DNA from 2 places in the [Rhizobium] kunmingense genome. Region 1 is predicted to be linked to the other one. Evidence: predicted binding sites of a transcription regulator. Region 1 holds the regulator's gene; the other holds the start of a gene.
The links. The regulator PhoB, encoded in region 1, activates phosphate uptake and scavenging genes when phosphate is short. The targets are predictions, from matches to a motif close to TGTCATNNANCTGTCAT.
Positions count from the first base shown of each region.

Region 1 (16,393 bases):
GCGACCGCATCCGGCAAGGTGATCGGCGTGGTGCAGTGGATGCATGTCGATCTGATCGACGACATCCATTTCTGCAACCACCCGGATGTCTATCAAGACGGCGGCTGGCTGCAGATCCTTCACCCGTTCCCGCAGCCGATCGAGATCGCCGCCGGCGAGACGCTCACGCTGATTGCCGGCCATGACAAGGCAAGCCTCGTCGTGCTGCCCAAGGGGGTGAAGAAGCCGGATCAGGCAACCGACACCAGAGCCTGAGCCACCAGCGTATAAAACTCCATGAAAAAGGGCGGCCGAATGTTTTCCGGCCGCCCTTTTTGGTTTGATCTGACTGCGCCGATCAGGCCGGCGCGAACTCAGCCACGTCGTAGCGGTAGGTGGTGGAGCAGAATTCGCAGGTGACTGCGATCTGGCCATTCTCCTCGCTCGCCTCGATCTCCTCGGCGCTGAAGCCGGTGAGGACGCCCTTGATCTTGTCGCGCGAGCAGCTGCAGCGATCGAAGACCGTCTGCGGGTCGTAAACGCGCACGCCGCGCTCGTGAAACAGCCGATAGAGCAGCCGTTCGATGGCGACCTGCGGGTCGGTCAGCTCGTCCGTATCGATGGTCTCGACCATGGTGCGCGCCTCGTTCCAGGCATCGTCGGCGGCATCCGTATCGCGCTCATCACCGTCACCGCCGTGCAGGTCCGGATGGCGCATGCGCTCGGGTGCCTGCGGCAGAAACTGCGCCACAAGCCCGCCTGCCCGCCAGTTGTGACGCGGCTTGCCATCGTCTCCACGGTCATAGAGTTCCGCGACACCGAGGCGCACGCGCGTCGGGATCTGTTCCGACTGGCGGAAATAGACGCCGGCAATCTCCTCCAGTGAAGAGCCGTCGAGCGGCACAATGCCCTGATAGGGCTGCATGCCGTGTCCCTGATCGATGGTGAAGGCGAGAACACCCTGACCGAGAAGCTCGGGCGGAGTGATCTTGCCATCCTTGATGGCGGCAGCGAGCGCATCCTCGTCATAACGGGCATAGGCGCGCAGGGCATCCGGCGTCGAGAAATCGGCAACCAGCAGATCGACCGGACCGTCACCCTTGGTCTGGATGGTGAACTTGCCGTCAAACTTGAGCGAGGTGCCAAGCAGCGCGGTCAGAACGATCGCTTCGGCCAGGAGGCGGGCAACCGGTGCCGGATAGTCATGCCGGCCGAGGATCGTGTTCAGAAGCGGGCCAAGCTGCACCGCACGGCCGCGCACATCGAGACCTTCGACCTGGAAGGGCACGACCCTGTCGTCGCCGGCAAACGGGAGATCGTTCAGTTCCAATGTTGCTTCCGCCATCATATACTCCTTCGTGCCGATAGCGCGACCTTTACACAAAGGGCGGCCCGAGCGGAACCGCTGGCCACCTCAAAAGGTCTCGGCAATGTCATGTTGAAGCGCCCCGGCATGGCGTCGGCCTGCCATTCGGCGCGTTGGAAAGCCGACAGATGGTGTCGCTCAAGCCGGAGTTCAAGATGCCGTGAGGGGACCGCTCAAACGGCCCCGAAACACCAGGCCAGGATCGATTTCTGGGCATGCAGACGGTTCTCCGCCTCATCGAAGACAACCGACTGCGGGCCGTCGATCACGGCGTCGGTGACTTCCTCGCCGCGGTGCGCCGGCAGGCAATGCATGAACAGCGCATCGGGATTGGCCTGCTTCATCAATGCCTCGTTGACCTGATAGGGCTGGAAGATGTTGTGGCCGCGCGCCTTGTGCTCCTGGTTCATCGACACCCAGGTATCGGTGACCACCACGTCCGCGCCGGCAACCGCGCGCTCGACATCGTGGGTCAGCATGATGTCGCCGCCGTTGTCGCGCGCCCAGTTCAAGATCTTGTCGTCCGGCTCCGAGCCCATAGGCACGGCCATGGTCATGCGGTAGCCGAAACGGGCCGAGCCTTCGACCAGCGAATGAAGCACATTGTTTCCGTCGCCGGTCCAGGCGATCGTCTTGCCTGCCACCGGGCCGCGATGTTCCTCGAAGGTCATCAGGTCGGCCATGATCTGGCAGGGGTGGGTCAGGTCCGTCAGCGCATTGATGACCGGTACGGTGGCGTGTTCGGCCATTTCCATCAGGCGCGTGTGGTCCGTGGTGCGGATCATGATCGCATCGACATAACGCGACAGAACCTTGGCCGTGTCGCCGATCGTCTCGGCGCGGCCAAGCTGCATTTCGGTGCCGGAGAGGAACAGCGTTTCACCGCCAAGCTGGCGCATGCCGACATCGAAGGAGACGCGGGTACGGGTCGAGGGCTTTTCGAAGATCATCGCCAGCATCTTGCCGGCCAGCGGCTTGTCGGCGGTACCGGCCTTGGTCGCCTGCTTGCGCGTCTTGGCGTCATCGAGGATGACGCGCAGATCGGCCGAGGAGACCGTGGATAGATCGAGAAAATGCTTCGGAGATGCCATGTTATGTTCCCTATCAAGAGGGAACCATCAATGGCGCCCCCCTGCCTGCCCTCAGGCGGATTTCTTCAGCTGTTCGGCGGTGAGCGCTTCCGCTGCGCGCTCGATGCGGGCAAGGCCTTCGCGAGCCTCTTCCGCGGTGACTGTGAGCGGCGGCAGCAGACGCACGACATTGTCGCCAGCCGGAACGGCCAGCATCTTCTCTTCGCGCATGCCGGTCACGAGATCGCCTGCCGGAACCTTGGCCTTGATGCCGAGCAGCAGGCCTTCACCGCGGATATCCTCGATCACTTCCGGGAAGCGATCCTTGAGTGCCGCCAGACCCTGGCGGAAAACAAGCGATACGTCGCGGACATTTTCGAGGAAGCCTTCAGCCAGGACGATATCGAGCACAGCATTGCCGCAGGCCATGGCGAGCGGGTTGCCGCCATAGGTCGTTCCATGAATGCCGGGCTTCATGCCGGATGCGGCCTCGGCCGTCGCAAGGCATGCGCCGAACGGGAAGCCGCCGCCGATGCCCTTGGCGATCGCCATGATATCCGGCGTGATGCCCGCCCATTCGTGAGCGAAGAACTTGCCGGTACGGCCGACGCCGGTCTGGACCTCGTCGAGGATCAGCAGCAGGCCCTTCTCATCACAGATGCGGCGAAGCTCGCGCATGAATTCCTTCGGAACGGCGCGCACGCCACCCTCACCCTGGATCGGCTCGATGAGGATCGCACCTGTATTTTCATCGATCGCGGCATTCAGCGCTTCAAGATCGCCGAAAGGCACCTGATCGAAACCCTGCGCCTTCGGCCCGAAACCTTCCATGTACTTTTCCTGACCGCCGGCAGCGATCGTCGCGATCGTGCGGCCGTGGAAGGCGCCTTCGAAGGTGATGATGTGGAATTTTTCCGGGTGCCCCTTGGAGAAATGGTAGCGGCGTGCCGTCTTGATGGCGCATTCCAGCGCTTCCGCACCCGAATTGGTGAAGAACGCCTTGTCGGCGAAGGTCGCTTCCGTCAGGCGACGGGCAAGGCGCTCCTGCTCGGGGATCTCGTAGAGGTTCGACAGATGCCAGACCTTCTCGGCCTGCGACTTCAGTGCTTCGACGAGATGCGGATTGGCATGGCCGCAGGAGGTCACGGCGACGCCTGCGCCGAAATCCAGATATCGCTCGCCGCGTTCCGTCACGAGCCATACGCCCTCACCGCGCTCGAAGCGCAGCGGGGCCCGGGCAAAAGTGTCGAAAAGCGCGGCTTCAGCCATGGCGACATCACTCCTGAGGCAATCAATGTCCCGTTCGAAAAAGGACATTTCAAAAAATCAAAATGCCGCCCTCGGGGCGGCGGTCGCACTATCATCGCTCGACAGGGGAATGTCAACAAAACTCGCGGAATTGCAGGGCCTTCGCCCCCTCGGGCCACCACCACCGGCTGTGGCAAAAATGACTCGACAGGGAAGCAAGTTGGGGAAAACCCGAAAATCGATTCCCGACGATTCCCCGGACTCTTGTCACGGAGTCAACCGACCTCTAGGTTAATGGTCAATTACTAGACTGCATGCGGCGGAACTAGTCACCGACAAGCTATATATAGTATCTGCGACGGGTTTTACATCCGCCGCATCGGAGACGGATTCTGCATGCCGAAGTCGTTCAAAGGCGGAGAACGGGCATGAACTGGACAGACGAGCGCGTCGAAAGACTGAAGAAACTCTGGGCAGAGGGCCTCAGCGCCAGCCAGATTGCAGCACAACTTGGAGGCGTAAGCCGGAACGCCGTCATCGGCAAAGTTCACCGTCTCAACCTTCCGGGTCGCGCCAAGGCAGGCGGCACCGTTGCCACCAACCGCGCCGTCAAGCGCCCGGCTGTCGCGCCTCGCCCGCAGACTTTCGCCTCGCGTACGGCAACGGCCACCCGCACCGTTACCCGCCCGGTCGGCGCAACCGTCGTCCACGAGGAAATCGAGATCGAAGCCCGCCAGGAACTGGTGCTGCGCCCGGCAGCCAATATCGTCCTGCCGATCTCCAAGAAACTCGCCTTGACCGAACTGACCGAGCGCACCTGCAAGTGGCCGGTCGGCGACCCGCTGACGGACGATTTCCATTTCTGTGGCTGCGAGTCCCAGGACAGCTCGCCCTACTGCAAGTACCACGCAAAGCTGGCTTACCAGCCGGTACACGAGCGCCGTAAGGCGGGTGCAGCACGCGCCTGACCGGCACGGCACGGACTTCAAAACAGCGGGCTTTAAGGCCCGCTTTTTTATTGCCGGTCCCTGGACATGCCCCGGCTGCAAGGCAGGATTGCCCGTTCGACGCTTGCCCTTCGCAGCACAAGACCTTATTTATTCTGTGAGCGAGGACGACCTCCCCCAGTATGGGCATCAACAACCGGGACGACCCGGCAGAGCCCAAGGGGTATAAAGTCATGCGGACCACACGCGACCGTATTCGCCACGCCATCAGCTTCGAAATCATCGGACTTGCGCTGTTCATTCCGTTCAGCGCTTTCGTGTTCGACATGCCCATCTCGCATATGGGCGTGATCGGCATCGTTTCATCGACGCTCGCGACGATCTTCAACTATGTCTACAATCTCGGCTTCGACCATGCGATGCAGCGCCTGCGCGGCACTACGGAAAAAACGCTGGCTCTGCGCGTCCTGCATACGGTTCTTTTCGAACTCGGCCTGCTGGTCGTGCTGTTGCCGTTCATCGCCTGGTATCTCGGCGTGACGCTCTGGCATGCGCTGGTGATGGATATCTCGTTCGCGCTCTTCTACCTGGTCTACGCCTTCGTCTTCAACTGGAGCTACGACCGGGTGTTTCCTCTGCCCGAATGGCAGGAGAAGGCAGAAGCCTGATCTCTTCCCAAAAAGAAATCAGCCCGGAAGCGTCGACCGCTTCCGGGCTGATGTTCGTTCCGTCAGATCCTGTTGATCAGGATTCCATGGAATAACCCGCACCGCGAACGGTGCGGATGACATCCTGCATGTTGGAGAAGTTGAGCGCCTTGCGCAGGCGACCGACATGGACGTCGACGGTGCGTTCGTCGACATAGATATCGTGGCCCCAGACACCGTCGAGAAGCTGAGAACGCGAGAAGACGCGGCCCGGCGAAACCATCAGGAATTCCAGAAGGCGGAATTCCGTCGGACCGAGGCGCACTTCGCGGCTCTTGCGGTGAACGCGATGGGTCTCGCGATCAAGCTCGATGTCTCCGCATTTCAGAACGCTGGAGAGAACCTCCGGCTTGGCGCGGCGCAGCATGGCCTTGACGCGGGCCATCAGCTCGGGCGTCGAGAACGGCTTGACGACGTAATCGTCCGCGCCGGTCGCGAGGCCGCGAACGCGTTCGCTTTCCTCGCCGCGGGCCGTCAGCATGATGATCGGCAGACGTTCCGTCTCCGGCCGCATGCGCAGGCGCCGGCACAGTTCGATGCCCGATACGCCCGGCAGCATCCAGTCGAGGACCAGAAGATCCGGAGCGCGTTCCTGAAGCCGGATTTCCGCCTCGTCCCCCCTAAGGATGGTCTCGACTTCGTAGCCTTCGGCTTCGAGGTTGTAACGGAGGAGGACGCTCAGCGCCTCCTCGTCTTCCACTACCGCAATTCTTGGCTGCATCCTCATTACGCTCCGTCAGGTACGCTGCTGCATCGGCCCGAAAATCGGCTCGATTTTCGGAAGGCCCGATGCGCAGTTTCTTAGCAATCGAGCGCCCCATGCACGTCCTTAAGGACGTGCGGCCCTCCGGCAGCAATCACTCGGCGACAGCGCCGACAGTGTTTGCCGTATCATCCTTCGGGCGCTCGCCTTCCGGCGCCGCACCCGTGGTCATGTAGTAGATTGTCTCGGCGATGTTGGTCGCGTGGTCGCCGATACGCTCGATGTTCTTGGCGCAGAACAGGAGATGCGTGCAGGTGGTGATGTTGCGCGGATCTTCCATCATGTAGGTCAGAAGCTCGCGGAACAGCGACGTGTACATCGCGTCGATCTCTTCATCGCGCGAGCGGATCGCCTCTGCCCGTTCCGCCGAGCGGGTGGCGTAAACATCGAGAACATCCTTGAGCTGGACGGCCGCGAGATCCGACAGATGCTCGAGACCGCGGGCAAGCTTGCGCGGCACGCCGGTGCCCTGCACCGCGATGACGCGCTTGGCAGTGTTCTTGCCAAGATCACCGACGCGCTCCAGATCGGCTGCGATGCGCAGGGTGCCGATGATTTCACGCAGGTCGGCCGCCATCGGCTGACGCTTGGCGATGGTGACGATCGCCTTGTCCTGAATTTCGCGTTCGGCGTGATCGAGGATCACGTCGTCGGAGATGACCTTCTGGGCAAGCGCAGAGTCGGAGTTGACCAGAGCGCGCACGGCATCGCCGCACATCTGCTCGGCCAGGCCGCCCATTTCGGAAATGCGGCGGCGCAGATATTTCAGTTCTTCGTCGTAGGCAGAAAGGATATGACTGGATACCATCTTCTTGTCCTTGAAAATCCGTAGCAGCAGGCAAATGGCTTATCGCCGATCAGCCGAAGCGACCCATGATGTAATCCTGGGTGCGCTGGTCATCCGGATTGGTGAACATCTTGTCCGTGTCGTTCTCCTCGACCAGCTGGCCGAGATGGAACATGGCGGTGCGCTGCGAGACGCGGGCCGCCTGCTGCATCGAGTGCGTCACGATGACGATCGTGTAGTTGGCGCGCAGCTCGTGGATGAGTTCCTCAACCTTGGCGGTGGCGATCGGGTCGAGCGCCGAGCAGGGTTCGTCCATCAGGATCACTTCCGGCGAGACCGCGACCGCACGGGCGATGCAGAGACGCTGCTGCTGGCCACCGGAGAGACCGGTGCCGCCTTCATGCAGGCGATCCTTGACTTCGGCCCAGAGGCCGGCGCGCTGCAGAGATGCCTCGACGATCGCATCCATATCCGCCTTGCCGCGGGCAAGACCGTGGATCTTCGGACCGTAGGCGATGTTTTCGTAGATCGACTTCGGGAACGGGTTCGGCTTCTGAAACACCATGCCGACGCGGGCGCGCAGTTCCACGACATCGATTTCCTTGTCGTAGATGTCGTCCTGGTCGAGCGTGATCTTGCCGGTGACCTTGCAGTTCTCGATCGTGTCGTTCATGCGGTTCAGCGTGCGAAGGAAGGTCGACTTGCCGCAGCCCGACGGGCCGATAAGCGCCGTTACCGTGTTTTCGCGGACGTTCAGGTTGACGTCGAAAAGCGCGCGCTTATCGCCGTAATAGACCGAAACGTCCTTGCCGATCATCTTGTAGGCTACATCATTCATCTTCTTGTCCAGCGCCTTTTCAACTGCTGCTTCTGACAACATATTCATTGTGTCGATCTCCTACCACCGGCGTTCGAAGCGGCGGCGCAACAGAATTGCACCCACGTTCATGACAATGAGGAACAGGAGCAGGATGATGATCGCTCCCGAGGTTCTTTCGACGAAGGCGCGTTCCGCCTCGTTCGCCCACATGTAAATCTGCACCGGCAGCGCGGTCGACGGATCCATGGGGGTCGTCGGGTAGTTGGCGACGAAGGCGACCATGCCGATCAGAAGGAGCGGCGCGGTTTCGCCAAGCGCGTGCGCCAGGCCGATGATCGTGCCGGTGAGAATGCCCGGCATGGCGAGCGGCAGGACGTGGTGGAAGATGGTCTGCATCTTCGATGCGCCGAGGCCGAGAGCTGCGGCGCGGATCGACGGGGGAACCGCCTTCAGGGCCGCACGGGTGGCGATGATGATCGTCGGCAGGGTCATCAACGTCAGCACCAGACCGCCGACCAGCGAGGCCGAACGGGGCATGCCCATGAAGTTGACGAAGACTGCAAGGCCGAGAAGACCGTAGACGATAGAAGGCACCGCCGCGAGATTGTTGATGTTCACCTCGATCAGGTCGGTGAATCTGTTCTTCGGGGCGAATTCCTCGAGATAGATGGAGGCAGCGACACCGATCGGCAGCGACAGGATGAGCACGATCGCCATCATGTAGAAGGAGCCGATCAGGGCGACGCCGACGCCGGCGGCTTCCGGACGGCTGGAATTGCCGTTGACGAAGATGCCGGTGTTGAAGTGCTTGCCGAGAGCGCCCGCTTCCGCCAGCTGGTTCATCCAGCCGACCTGCTGGTCGGAGACTTTTCGGTTGTTTTCGGACACGGTGAGGTCGATCTGGCCCTTGAAGGCGCTGTCGATATCGCCGGCTGCGAGCAGCGACACGGTCTGGGTCGTGCCGATGATCTGCGGGTTGGAGGTGACCATGTCCCGCAGCTGACCGCGAACACCGTCCGAAATCATCTGGTTGACGGCACGCAGGCCCTGACGATCGCCCTCGGCGACGCCGAGCACCTTTGCCAGAGCATCGCGGGCGACAACCGGATAATTGGCGGTCATCAGACGCTGCGGATTTTCGGCACGCTCGTTATTCCGGTCGATGATCTGTTCGGAGAATTCGACTGGAATGGTGATCATCGTCTGCTGGAACGCGGTGTAGCCCTTGGAGACGACCGAGTAGAGCAGGAGGAACAGGAACAGGATGCCGAAGGACAGGGCTGCGATGCCATAGGCACGGAAGCGACGTTCGGCGGCATAGCGGCGCTTGATGCCGATATCGCGGCGAGCGGGCTTGGCCGACGCGCCGGCGGGGAAGGATACCACGTCGGTCATTCGTACTGCTCCCGGTATTTGCGCACGATGTAGAGCGCGTAGATGTTGAGGCAAAGCGTGATGGCAAACAGCGTGATGCCGAGCGCGAAGGCGACGAGCGTCTGCGGCGAGGTGAATTCAAGGTCGCCCGTCAGCTGGCTGACGATCTTGACGGTCACGGTCGTCATCGGCTCGAACGGATTGAGCTGCATGCGGGCGGCCACACCTGCGGCCAGCACGACGATCATCGTTTCACCGATGGCGCGCGAGGCGGTCATCAGCAGAGCGCCGACAATGCCCGGAAGTGCCGCTGGCAGCACGACCTTCTTGATCGTTTCCGACTGGGTGGCACCGAGACCGAGCGAACCGTCACGCAGGGTGCGCGGCACGGCGGTGATGATGTCGTCCGACAGCGAGGAGACGTAGGGGATCAACATGATGCCCATGACGAAACCGGCAGTCAGAACGGACTGCGCCTGGATGAAGTTGGCGAAGTCGCCGGTGGCTATGCCGTTGATCTGCGAAGATAGGTCGCGCAGGAACGGACCGACCGTGGTCAGGGCGAAGAAGCCGTAGACGATGGTCGGGATGCCGGCCAGGACTTCAAGCAGCGGCTTGGCGACCGAGCGCACGCCCCTGGATGCGTATTCGGACATGTAGATCGCCGAGAACAGGCCGCTCGGAACAGCGACGAGCATGGCGACGAGGCCGATATAGAGCGTGCCGAGAAGCAGCGGGATAAGCCCGAACTGGCCTTCCGAGGCGGTGGCGCCGGCGGCGGCGAAACGCGGATCCCAGACCGTGCCGAAGAAGAATTCCCAGGCGGGAACGCGGCCGAAGAAGTGGCCGGCTTCGGTGACCATCGACAGGACGATGCCGATGGTCGTGACGATGGCGATCGACGAGGCGAGAACAAGACCGCCAAGGATGACGCGTTCCACCCGGTTACGGGCACGGAAGCGCGGCGAAATGCGGGTATACGAGAAACCGGCACCGGCAAGAGCGACGATCATCACGATCGCCGTCATGATGCGGTTGCTGACCTTGTTCATCGCGTTGAGGTCACCGGCGGATTCGACCATGTAGGGCTCGGGATCGCCGGCAAGCGGAACGCCCCTGGCACCCATGGCGGCGCGCAGCGCAGCCGGGTCTGCACCCACCTGATCGATTTCTTCCAGCGTCAGGACATCCATGCCGCGGGCCAGAGCACCGACCATGCCGAAGGCGAGGCCCTGCTCAGCCTGGCTGCGCGCTTTCACCTCTTCGGGGAAGCCGGACAGCACGGTGGAATTAATGTAGAACGGGCTGGCGATCAGCCAGACGGCCAGGACGATGGCGGCAGGAAGAACGGCGCAGATCGCGACGAACGTGCCGTAATAGCCGGGGCGGGAGTGAAGTTTGGAGGATAGGCCGCCGGCAATCGCCAGCGCATGTCGCGTCCCCACGACATAACAGACGATCGCTATGATCGCCAAAATCAACAAGATCAGTGGTGTGCTCATCAGAATCCCCCGGCCTACCGCCTTCGGCGGCAGCCACTACCGCACAAATCCCATCACCGGAACCGAATTAGTCGCAAATACCCAGTTTTCGGGCCGCCCTATGAAAGGGCACAGGCTTGAAAGTCGTCGCATAAGGCCGGGAACAGGTTAAGATTTTCCGACGGAAACGCACCGACTGTCAGCAGAGCAGCGCTCCGGGCCAACACCTTGGCAGCCCGGCACTTGAAAGAAACCCGGCGCCGCTCGATCGAGCGGCGCCGGATCGTAGATTACAGGGTCTTGCCGTCTTCGAAGGCCTTGCGGGCTTCGTCGCGCTGTGCGTCCGGAGCAGCAACCAGGCCGTATTCGGCGAGCGGGCTTTCCGGGCCGACCATGTCGTCAGACAGGAAGAATTCCACGTATTCCTTCAGGCCCGGGATAACGCCCAGGTGAGCCTTCTTTACGTAGAAGTACAGCGGACGGGAAACCGGGTACTCGCCGGACGAGATGGTTTCGGTCGACGGAACGACTTCCGAAACGGTCGCGACCTTCAGCTTGTCCATGTTGTTTTCGTAGAAGGCCAGGCCGAATACGCCAAGGCCGGTCTTGTTGGCGGCGATACGCGCGAGCGTCTCGGTGTAGTCGCCGTCGATGTCGACTGCAGCGCCGTCCTTACGGACTGCGACGCAGGCAGCAGCAGCGGCCTTGGCATCGGTGATCGAAGCCTTGATGACGTCCGGAGCGCCGGCTTCCTTGCAGCCTTCAGCCATGATCTTCTCTTCGAAGACTTCGCGGGTGCCGTGCTTGGAACCCGGAATGTAGGCAGCGATCGGGCCCTTCGGCAGGGTCGGGTTTACGTCCGACCAGTTCTTGTGCGGGTTGGCGACGAGCTTGCCGTCAACAACAACCTGAGCGGCGAGAGCCGTGTAAAGGTCCTTCGGGGTGATCTTCATGTCGCCGTTGGAAGAGTCGGCAGCGAAGACGATACCGTCGTAACCGATGCGGACTTCCTGAACGTCGTTGACGCCTGCAGCCTTGCAAGCTGCCAGTTCGTCGGCCTTGATGGCGCGCGAAGCGTTGGCAATGTCGATGGTGCCTTCACCAACGCCCGAGCAGAATGCCTTCAGACCGCCACCGGTGCCGCCCGACTCGATGACCGGAGCCTTGAAGTCCGGGAAGGTCTCGGCGAAGGTTTCGGATACGATCTTTGCGTAAGGCAGAACCGTGGAGGAGCCGGCAACCTGGACCTGGTCGCGAGCGGCGGCAGCGCCGGCAAATGCGACAGAAGCCACGAGGGCAGCTGCGGAAAGTTTCAAGATGTTCATCGATCTCTCCCGATAAGGGTTTTCTAAAAAGCGTTCTCGCCGGCTTTTCGCGCTTGCCGGCTCTCGGCCCGCTTCTATTAGCTGCCGTTGACCTCAGCTTTTATGTCACTTCGATGAAACATTTATGACAAATTATATCGTTGATTTCACTGCGAAATACTGTTGCACGCGCGTGCATGGCAACGCTTTTATGTCAGAACCTGACGGTAAAATCGGAACCCTTGCCCAAAACCGACTTCACAACCAGCCGGGCGCGGTGCCGGGTGAGGATGTGTTTTACGATTGCAAGCCCCAGACCGGTGCCTTTCTTGGATCGGCTGTCGGCCACGCTGACCCGGTAAAAGCGCTCCGTCAGACGCGGCACATGCTCTGCCGGGATGCCCGGACCGCGGTCGACGACACTGACTTCGACCGCCTGCCCCGGCTCGGCGCGCAGGTAGACATCGACCACCTCGCCTTCCTGGCCATATTTACAGGCATTCTCGATCAGGTTTTCGAATACCTGTACCAGTTCGTCGCGATCGCCCAACACTTCGGCCTTGGTTTCCGGCAGATGTGTGCGGATCTCGACACCGAGATCATCGGCCAGCGGCTTCAGGGCATCGCGGACATGGCCGAGAACCGGCCGCAGGTCGATCGTCTGGTCCGGCGCGATGTGGGATTTCAACTCAAGCCTTGAGAGAGACATGAGGTCGTCGACAAGGCGGCTCATGCGGGTTGCCTGATCGAACATGATGCCGAGAAAGCGCTCATGCGATGCCGCATCGGATTTGGCCGGCCCCTGCAAGGTTTCGATAAAGCCGCGCAGCGAGGCGAGCGGGGTGCGCAGCTCGTGGCTGGCATTGGCGACGAAATCCGACCGCATGCGGTCGATGCGGCGCAGTTCGGAGATATCCTTGAAGGACAGGACAAAGAGCTTTTCAGAGGGACTTGTGTCGTCCGGCGCAATCGGCGCGATGCGCAACGTGTAGACGCGCTCGGACGGCAGGCGTTCGGAATGCTCGATCTGGTTTGGCTCGCCGGTGGCGATCGTCTCCTTGACCATGTCGAGAATGCTGGGTGAACGCAGCCGGGCGGAAAGATGCGCACCGAGCGGCAAAAGGCCAAGCGCCCGTTCCGCCGCCTTGTTTTCCCAAAGGACTGCCGCCTCGGCATTGAGAAGCAGGACAGGGATATCAAGTGCGGAAAGGGTAGCGGTTATGCGCGGCAGCGGATCGGGCGGAAGCACCTCCTGCGCCGGCTCTTCGGCAACCGGGGCCGCGATAATGACCGGACGCCGCGTGATGACCGTGATCACAAGTGCCAGCCATGTCGGCAGAACCGCAAACCATGGAGTACCGGCCACGAGGGCGGTCGCCGCGGCAAGCGCGAGCAGCACCAGCAGCAGCCATTCTCTCTTCGCCACAGCAAGAATGCCCTCGCCGCCCTGCCCATTCTCGGCTGCCATGATAACTCCAACAAAAACGGAACCGGGCGCCCCACACCCTTCCGATAAACACGTGGTCATATAAGGCCAACATGACACTTGTGCATCACCGCCTATGGAAAACCCATTCCATTATTCCACCTTTGGGATAGCGTGCCCGAAAACGGCATGCCGGAATAGCCGGACGTCAAAGAGGAGTGATGCATGTCAACAGGTGAAAGCAGAGCCGTCGATCTTACCATCAAGGGCAAGAAACGACGCTTCGATATAGACGACCCGACACTGCCGGACTGGATCGAGGACAATGCGCTTTCATCGGGCGACTACCCCTATGACGACAAGCTGAACAAGGACAAGTACGCCAAGCAGCTGGAGGCGCTCCAGATCGAGCTGGTGAAAATGCAGTTCTGGATGCAGGCGACGGGCAAGCGGCTTATGGCGCTTTTCGAGGGACGCGATGCGGCCGGCAAGGGCGGCACGATCTTTTCGATCCGCACTTATCTCAATCCCCGTTCGGCGCATGTCGTTGCGTTGTCCAAGCCCACGGAGACCGAGGCGGGGCAATGGTACTTTCAACGCTATGCAACGCATTTTCCCACCAAGGGTGAAATCACGCTCTACGACCGTTCCTGGTATAACCGTGCCGTCGTGGAGCCGGTGATGGGGTTCTGCACGCCGGCGCAATACGATGCATTCATGAAAGCAACGCCGAAGTTCGAGAAGCTGCTGGTCGAGGATGGCATTCATTTCTTCAAGTTCTGGCTCGATATCGGCCAGGAAATGCAGCTGAAGCGCTTTCACGACCGGCGGCATGATCCGTTGAAGATCTGGAAACTGTCGCCGATGGATATCGCGGCGCTGAGCAAGTGGGACCAATACACGCAAAAGCGCGACCGGATGCTGGAGGAAACGCATTCGAAGGATGCTCCATGGGCGATCCTGCGCGCCAACGACAAGCGCCGTTCGCGTCTCAACGCCATCCGTCACATTCTTCTGTCGCTCGATTATGAAGGCAAGGACAAGGACGCCATCGGCGAGATCGACGACAAAATTCTCGGCTTCGGACCGAAATTCCTCAAATAATCGGCGGCCGACCGTAACCAGCCTTACCGACCAATCCTATTGGCCGGTAAGGGCACGCACGGAATAGACGAAGACAGGTGCCGCTGTGCCGCTGATGCCGGTGTTGATGATCAATCGGCCCGGCGCGTTCGGCGCCATGGTACGGTCGAAGGAGACACGGAAGAGCGCATCCTGCCGCTCCTGCATGGCCGTAAAGCGATGGCGCGAGCACGAACCGAGGCTGCCGAAATCGCAGCGGACCGAAATCTGTGCCGGCTGATCGGCAGCGGACTGCACCGTGATGGCGAGCGTCGAGCTTCTGCCGGCAAGTTCGCGCAGCACTTCGGCCGGGACTTCGATAGCCACATCGCCGGCGGCGTTGGCGCTCGCCGACGTGATCCTCAGCGCCTGGCCCTCCGATCCCGTTGCGATCTGCGCCTGAGCCTGGGCGCCGGCGCGGAATGCCGCTCCCTCCACAGGTTCGAAAATGTCCGTCCACTCCTCGGAGAAACCACCGCGGGAAGACAGGGCAGACGGCCCCTGGCCGTTGACTGAGAGCGCCGACGGGCGATTGGCGGCCTGCACCGCTTCCTGAACGATCGATTGCACCATGCCCGACTGATAGAAGGCAAAGCAGCCGATGGCGACGACGGCAAGCGTCACCATCCACGTGGTCAGATGCGACAGAAACCCGCGCCGACGACGCGGCTTGGCCGCACGTTCCGACGCCATTCCCGCAGCCGCCTTGTTACGCACCTTGTTGCGCGCCACGCGGCCCCTCGTTTTCGGCTCGACTGCCGGTGACGCTTCGGCCGGCGACATGCCGCCTTCCGGCGGCGCGTCCCTGTAGGCTGGCGGCAGCGCATCGACATCCATCGACGGTGCCTGGGCCGTATCCTGTTCGGCATGCGATCGCGTGACCCCGCCAAGCGCACCGAATTCAGGTGCAGCGCCCGGCATTCCGCGTCGGTCCATGACAGAGGCCGGGGGATCGACGGAGACGGAAACATCCGGTGCCGCGGCAGCCGGATGCGATCTTACCGGAGCATCGACCGAGACCGAAGGTTCGATGCGAGATGGCGCCCCGACATCGTCCATTCGGTGTGGCTGAAGATCGGGGGCTTCGGGCTGGTACGGCGGCGCGGCCGACTGCGCCAGACGGTTGATCTCCTCGTCCTCGATCTCGCGGATCTTGTCTTCGAGCCGCTTGCGCTGCTGCATGATGACCAGATTGTCGCTGACGCCCTGTTTGCGAAGGCCGGCATCGAGCGCCTGCCTGGCGGACTGATAGATGCGCGCACGCACCTTGCCGTCACCACGTTCCGCTCGATCCAGGGCATTTCTAATGGCTGTTTCCAGGCCGCTCACTGCCGGTCCTTCCGGTTCATTTCAACTCTCGGCCGGTATGCGGCCTATCTCGCGCGGCATCGTCCCGCGCCTGTCCGTTAACCCCTCGGTAACGTCTCGACCGCCGAACTGCAAGACTTGGCCGCAGCTCATCCCGCGCTGAAACGGCCGCAACATGGTGTCAAATTGATGATGGGCACAGCCAACACACCGGCTTCCCCCCGATCTTTGCATCTGATACATCATCTTACGTAAAGGTAATTCGGGAGGTTCCTTTCATGCTTCCAGCGGTCCTCAAGGACAGGCTGCGGTTGCCCGTCGTGGCATCGCCGCTCTTCATCATCTCGCATCCGGACCTGACCATCGCCCAGTGCAAGGCGGGCGTTGTCGGCGCATTTCCGGCGCTCAATGCCCGGCCGGAAAGCCAACTGGACGAATGGCTGGCGCAGATCACGCAGGAGCTTGCCGCTCACGATGCGGCTCATCCCGACAGGCCATCCGCGCCTTTTGCCGTCAACCAGATCGTCCACACCTCGAACCGCAGGCTCGAACACGATCTGATGATGTGCGTGAAATACAAGGTGCCGATCGTCATCTCCTCGCTCGGCGCCGTGCCGGAGGTGAATGCTGCCGTGCATTCCTACGGTGGGATCGTGCTGCATGACGTGATCAACAACCGGCACGCCCATTC
Region 1 is NZ_CDRNXG010000001.1:648,810-665,202, forward strand. Features, by position in the region: gene AC0JZ4_RS03285 (tetratricopeptide repeat protein) at 1-255, shown strand, start outside; gene AC0JZ4_RS03290 (Hsp33 family molecular chaperone) at 338-1,324, opposite strand; gene argF (ornithine carbamoyltransferase) at 1,519-2,436, opposite strand; gene AC0JZ4_RS03300 (acetylornithine transaminase) at 2,488-3,684, opposite strand; gene AC0JZ4_RS03305 (GcrA family cell cycle regulator) at 4,092-4,631, shown strand; gene AC0JZ4_RS03310 (PACE efflux transporter) at 4,844-5,278, shown strand; gene phoB (phosphate regulon transcriptional regulator PhoB) at 5,355-6,038, opposite strand; gene phoU (phosphate signaling complex protein PhoU) at 6,175-6,888, opposite strand; gene pstB (phosphate ABC transporter ATP-binding protein PstB) at 6,938-7,753, opposite strand; gene pstA (phosphate ABC transporter permease PstA) at 7,766-9,082, opposite strand; gene pstC (phosphate ABC transporter permease subunit PstC) at 9,079-10,563, opposite strand; gene AC0JZ4_RS03340 (PstS family phosphate ABC transporter substrate-binding protein) at 10,833-11,867, opposite strand; gene phoR (phosphate regulon sensor histidine kinase PhoR) at 12,061-13,314, opposite strand; gene ppk2 (polyphosphate kinase 2) at 13,498-14,376, shown strand; gene AC0JZ4_RS03355 (hypothetical protein) at 14,413-15,723, opposite strand; gene AC0JZ4_RS03360 (NAD(P)H-dependent flavin oxidoreductase) at 15,981-16,393, shown strand, end outside.

Region 2 (4,613 bases), 2.9 Mb from region 1:
CTTGGCGGCGTCGCCGATCAGGTTGTCGCGCTCGACGATGTAGAGGTATTCGCCGCTTGCGGTGATTTCCGACAGTCCGACCCAGCCCTTTTCAGCCTTTTCGAGCGGGTAACGGACGGCTGCCCATTCCTTCGACTTCGGCTTGTAGGAGAGAAGCTTCGTCTGGCCCTTCGGATCGTCCTTCCATTCGCGCTGGACGGCCATCCACAGCGTCAGGTCGTCGCCCTCGCCGGTGGTGGTGATGCCTTCAAGACCGAAGCGGGTTTCGCCGGCCAGAAGTTCTGCCGGAAGGCCGATCTCGGTCTTGATCTCGCCCTTGGCGTTGACGTTATAGATGCCGTGGCCGACGAGCTTGGAGCTGTCACCTTCCGAAGCGAGCCAGAAGCCGCCCTTGCCGTCGAGTGCGATACCCTCGATGTCGAGCTTCTGAGCCGGCTGGCCGTTGCGGGTGATACGCAGGACGTTGGTGATTTCGGCCGGCTTCCTGGTGGCGTCGATGGTGAAGATCGACGGCTGCATGGCGTAGACGGAGTCGGAGACGGCGTAGAACATGCCATCCTTTTCAGCATCGCCGACGAGGCCCGAAAGCGCGCCCCAGCCGACGACCTTGCCGTCCACATCCTTGGAGACGAGAGTCGGATAGGCCTTTTCGCCTTCCGCCAGCTCATAGAGCATCACATGCGAGCGGGCGCCGCCATCTTCGCCGAGATCGGCTTCATTGGCGGTGGCAAGCAGGTTGCGGCCAGGAATGGCGACGGCACCTTCGGGCGAGATGCCCGACGGCAGAAGCTGCACGAGTTCAGGCTCGGCGCCGGTATCCTTGTAGACGGCAACCATAGAGCCGCGCTCGGAGAGCACGAAGAAATACTGCTGGCCGTTGAAGACGGCTGCTTCCATGCCTTCCGGCTCGATGCCCTTGTTCTTCGCGCGCTTTTCCGGGAAGTGACCGTGGCGGGCGATTTCGTGTTCGAGCGTCATGCCGGCGTCGAAAAGAACCTTGCCGGAGCGGTCGAAGATGGTGAAGCCGCGCGAACCGCCCTTGTAGTCGCCTTCGTTGGCGATGACGAGACGGTCGGTACCCAGCCACTTTACGGCGTCCGGCTCGCGCGGGACGGCGGTCAGCTTGCCGGAGAAATTCAGCGAACCGTCGGTCTTGGCATCGACGCCGTCGAGATCGACCGTGCCGGCGGTGAAGTGGCCGGTGACCTTGGCGGTCTTGCTATCGATGATGATGACGTGGTTGTTTTCCTGCAGCGTCAGGGCAATCTCGCCGTTGGCGTTGATGTTGACGAATTCCGGCTCCGGATCTTCCGGCGCGACGGTCGCCAGACCGGTGACGTCGACATGGCGGATGCTGTCGCAGGCGGGAACGCCATTGTTCAGTGTGACGATCAGCAGTTCGCCGGCCGGAAGCTGCGGCAGGGCGCCGTCGTTCAGGTCTTCGTCACGCTGGTTTTCGATGGCGATGGCGGCAAAAGTGCCGTCCGGGGCAACGACAACCGAGTCCGGCTGGCCGCCGAGATCGCAGGTGCTTTCAAGCTTCTTCGAGGCGATGTCGATGACGCCGAGCTGGCCCGCCGGCTTGGTCAGGTCTTCGGTCTTGTCGATGGTGATGAGAACCTTCGGGCCTGCGGCGGCAACCGAGTTCGGCTCGCCGTCGATGGCGATCGAGCCGCCGGCCTTCGGCGCCTTGGCGTCGGTGATGTCGATGAAACCGATCGTGCCGCCCGGTGCGTCGGAATAGATCAGCGTGTTGCCATCGGCCGTCGCGGTGATGATTTCCGACGATGTCGCCTTGTCCTCGCCCTTCGGCAGGTTCGAGGCGACCGGGAAGGACGCGATACGGTTGAATACCTGCTCGGCACTTGCCGGAACGGCAACCGAGGCGAGGAGCGCTGCCGTCAGGGCGGCGCGGAAAGAGAATGTCATGGGAACCCCTCCAAGGATGACAAGAGACAGCCGCTTTTGAGCCGGTTACGTGACAGGCCGATGACAGGAGGCTGTGGAGGGATGCGGTTGCCTGGGGCAAACAGGAAACAAAAAAGGCCCGGCTTGCGCCGGGCCTTCCATATCATGACGGACCAGCCGCCAGATAAAGCTCTTACTTGCCGTTCACGGCGTCCTTCAGGCCCTTGCCGGCCGAGAACTTCGGAACGTTGCGAGCCGGGATATCGACTTCTGCGCCGGTCGACGGGTTACGGCCCTTGGAGGCTTCGCGACGCGATACGGAGAAGCTGCCGAAGCCAGCGAGACGAATGTCGCCGCCGTTCTTCAGTTCGCCCTGGACGGTTTCAAATACTGCGTCCACTGCGGATGCTGCGTCAGCCTTGGAGAGGCCAGCTTTTTCGGCAACTGCGGATACCAGCTCGTTCTTGTTCATGTTTCCATCCCTTTCTACGGTTTTGGAACGACTCGATTAGTCGGCGCCGACAATAGTTTTGCGTCGGTGCTTGGCAACCCAAAAGCTCTTAGATCGCCTGAAAAACAAGGGCTTTCGTGCATTTTTCACAAAAAAAGCCGGCTTTCGCCGGCTTTCTCCACAATTCAAACTCGCTTTACATGAGCGTCTGCTCAATGGGCGATGGTCGTTGCACCATCTTCGGAACCTTCGACGGTTGCGATGACCGGCGTCTCCACCGTGCCGTCCCATTCGATCGGCTCGGGACGACGCACCAGCGCATGCTTGATCACCTCGCCCATGCGGGACACGGGGATGATCTCCATGTTGTTCTTCACGTTGTCCGGAATTTCCGCCAGATCCTTGGCGTTTTCCTCCGGTATCAGCACCTTCTTGATGCCTCCGCGAAGCGCTGCAAGCAGCTTTTCTTTCAGACCGCCGATCGGCAGGACGCGACCACGCAGCGTGATCTCACCGGTCATCGCGACATCCTTGGAAACCGGGATGCCGGTCATGATCGAGACGATCGCGGTTGCCATGGCGACACCGGCAGACGGGCCGTCCTTCGGGGTCGCACCTTCCGGCACGTGGACGTGGATGTCCGACTTGTCGAAACGCGGCGGCTCGATGCCGAAATCGACGGCGCGCGAACGGACATAGGATGCCGCCGCCGAGATCGATTCCTTCATCACGTCCTTCAGGTTGCCGGTCACGGTCATGCGACCCTTGCCCGGCATCATGACGCCTTCGATGGTCAGCAGCTCGCCGCCGACTTCCGTCCAGGCGAGACCCGTGACGACACCGACCTGATCCTCACCCTCGGCTTCACCATGGCGGTAACGCGGAACACCGAGGTAATCCGAGATGTTGGCGGCCGAAACGGCAACCGACTTCGTCTTGCCCTTGATGATCTCGGTCACGGCCTTGCGGGCGAGCTTCATCAGCTCACGCTCGAAGGAACGAACGCCGGCTTCACGGGTGTACTGCTGGCTGATGGCCATCAGGGCGTCGTCCGAAACCGAGAATTCGTTCGGCTGCAGGGCGTGTTCCTTGATCGCCTTCGGCAGAAGGTGACGCTTGGCGATCTCGCGCTTCTCATCTTCCGTGTAACCGGCGATGCGGATGATCTCCATGCGGTCCATCAGCGGACCCGGAATGTTGAGCGTGTTCGCCGTGGTGATGAACATCACGTCGGACAGGTCGTATTCGACTTCCAGGTAGTGGTCCATGAAGGTCGAGTTCTGCGCCGGATCGAGCACTTCGAGCAGGGCCGAAGACGGATCGCCACGGAAATCCGAGCCCATCTTGTCGATCTCGTCGAGCAGGAAGAGCGGGTTGGACTTCTTGGCCTTCTTCATCGACTGGATGATCTTGCCGGGCATCGAGCCGATATAGGTACGGCGGTGACCGCGGATCTCGGCTTCGTCACGAACGCCACCCAGAGCCATGCGCACGTATTCGCGGCCTGTCGCCTTGGCGATCGACTGGGCGAGCGAGGTCTTGCCGACGCCCGGAGGGCCGACGAGGCACAGGATCGGACCCTTGATCTTGGTGGCACGCGCCTGAACGGCCAGATATTCGACGATCCGTTCCTTGACCTTGTCGAGGCCGAAGTGATCCAGTTCGAGGATCTTTTCGGCGTTGTTGAGGTCGGTCTTGATCTTCGACTTCTTGGACCACGGAATACCCAGCAACCAGTCGAGGTAGTTGCGCACGACGGTGGCTTCCGCCGACATCGGGCTCATCTGGCGCAGCTTCTTCAGTTCCGCGTCGGCCTTTTCCTTGGCTTCCTTGGAAAGCTTGGTCTTGGAGATGCGCTCCTCCAGTTCGGCCATCTCGTCGCGGCCTTCCTCGCCGTCGCCGAGCTCCTTCTGGATCGCCTTCATCTGTTCGTTGAGGTAGTACTCGCGCTGGGTCTTCTCCATCTGGCGCTTTACACGCGAGCGGATGCGCTTTTCCACCTGCAGGACCGAGATTTCGCCTTCCATGAAGCCAAGCGCCTTTTCGAGGCGCAGCTTGACGGAAACCGTTTCCAGCATTTCCTGCTTTTCGGTGATCTTGATCGACAGATGCGAGGCAACCGTGTCAGCCAGCTTCGAGTAATCCTCGATCTGGCTGGCGGCGCCGACGACTTCCGGCGAGATCTTCTTGTTCAGCTTGACGTAGTTTTCGAATTCCGAGACGACCGAGCGAGACAGGGCCTCGACTTCGACGG
Region 2 is NZ_CDRNXG010000001.1:3,526,358-3,530,970, forward strand. Features, by position in the region: gene AC0JZ4_RS17040 (esterase-like activity of phytase family protein) at 1-1,929, opposite strand, end outside; gene hupB (DNA-binding protein HupB) at 2,102-2,380, opposite strand; gene lon (endopeptidase La) at 2,572-4,613, opposite strand, start outside.
Region 2: AC0JZ4_RS17040 (esterase-like activity of phytase family protein) is a predicted target of PhoB. The motif match lies at 1,979-1,995, and genes of this name have one in related genera.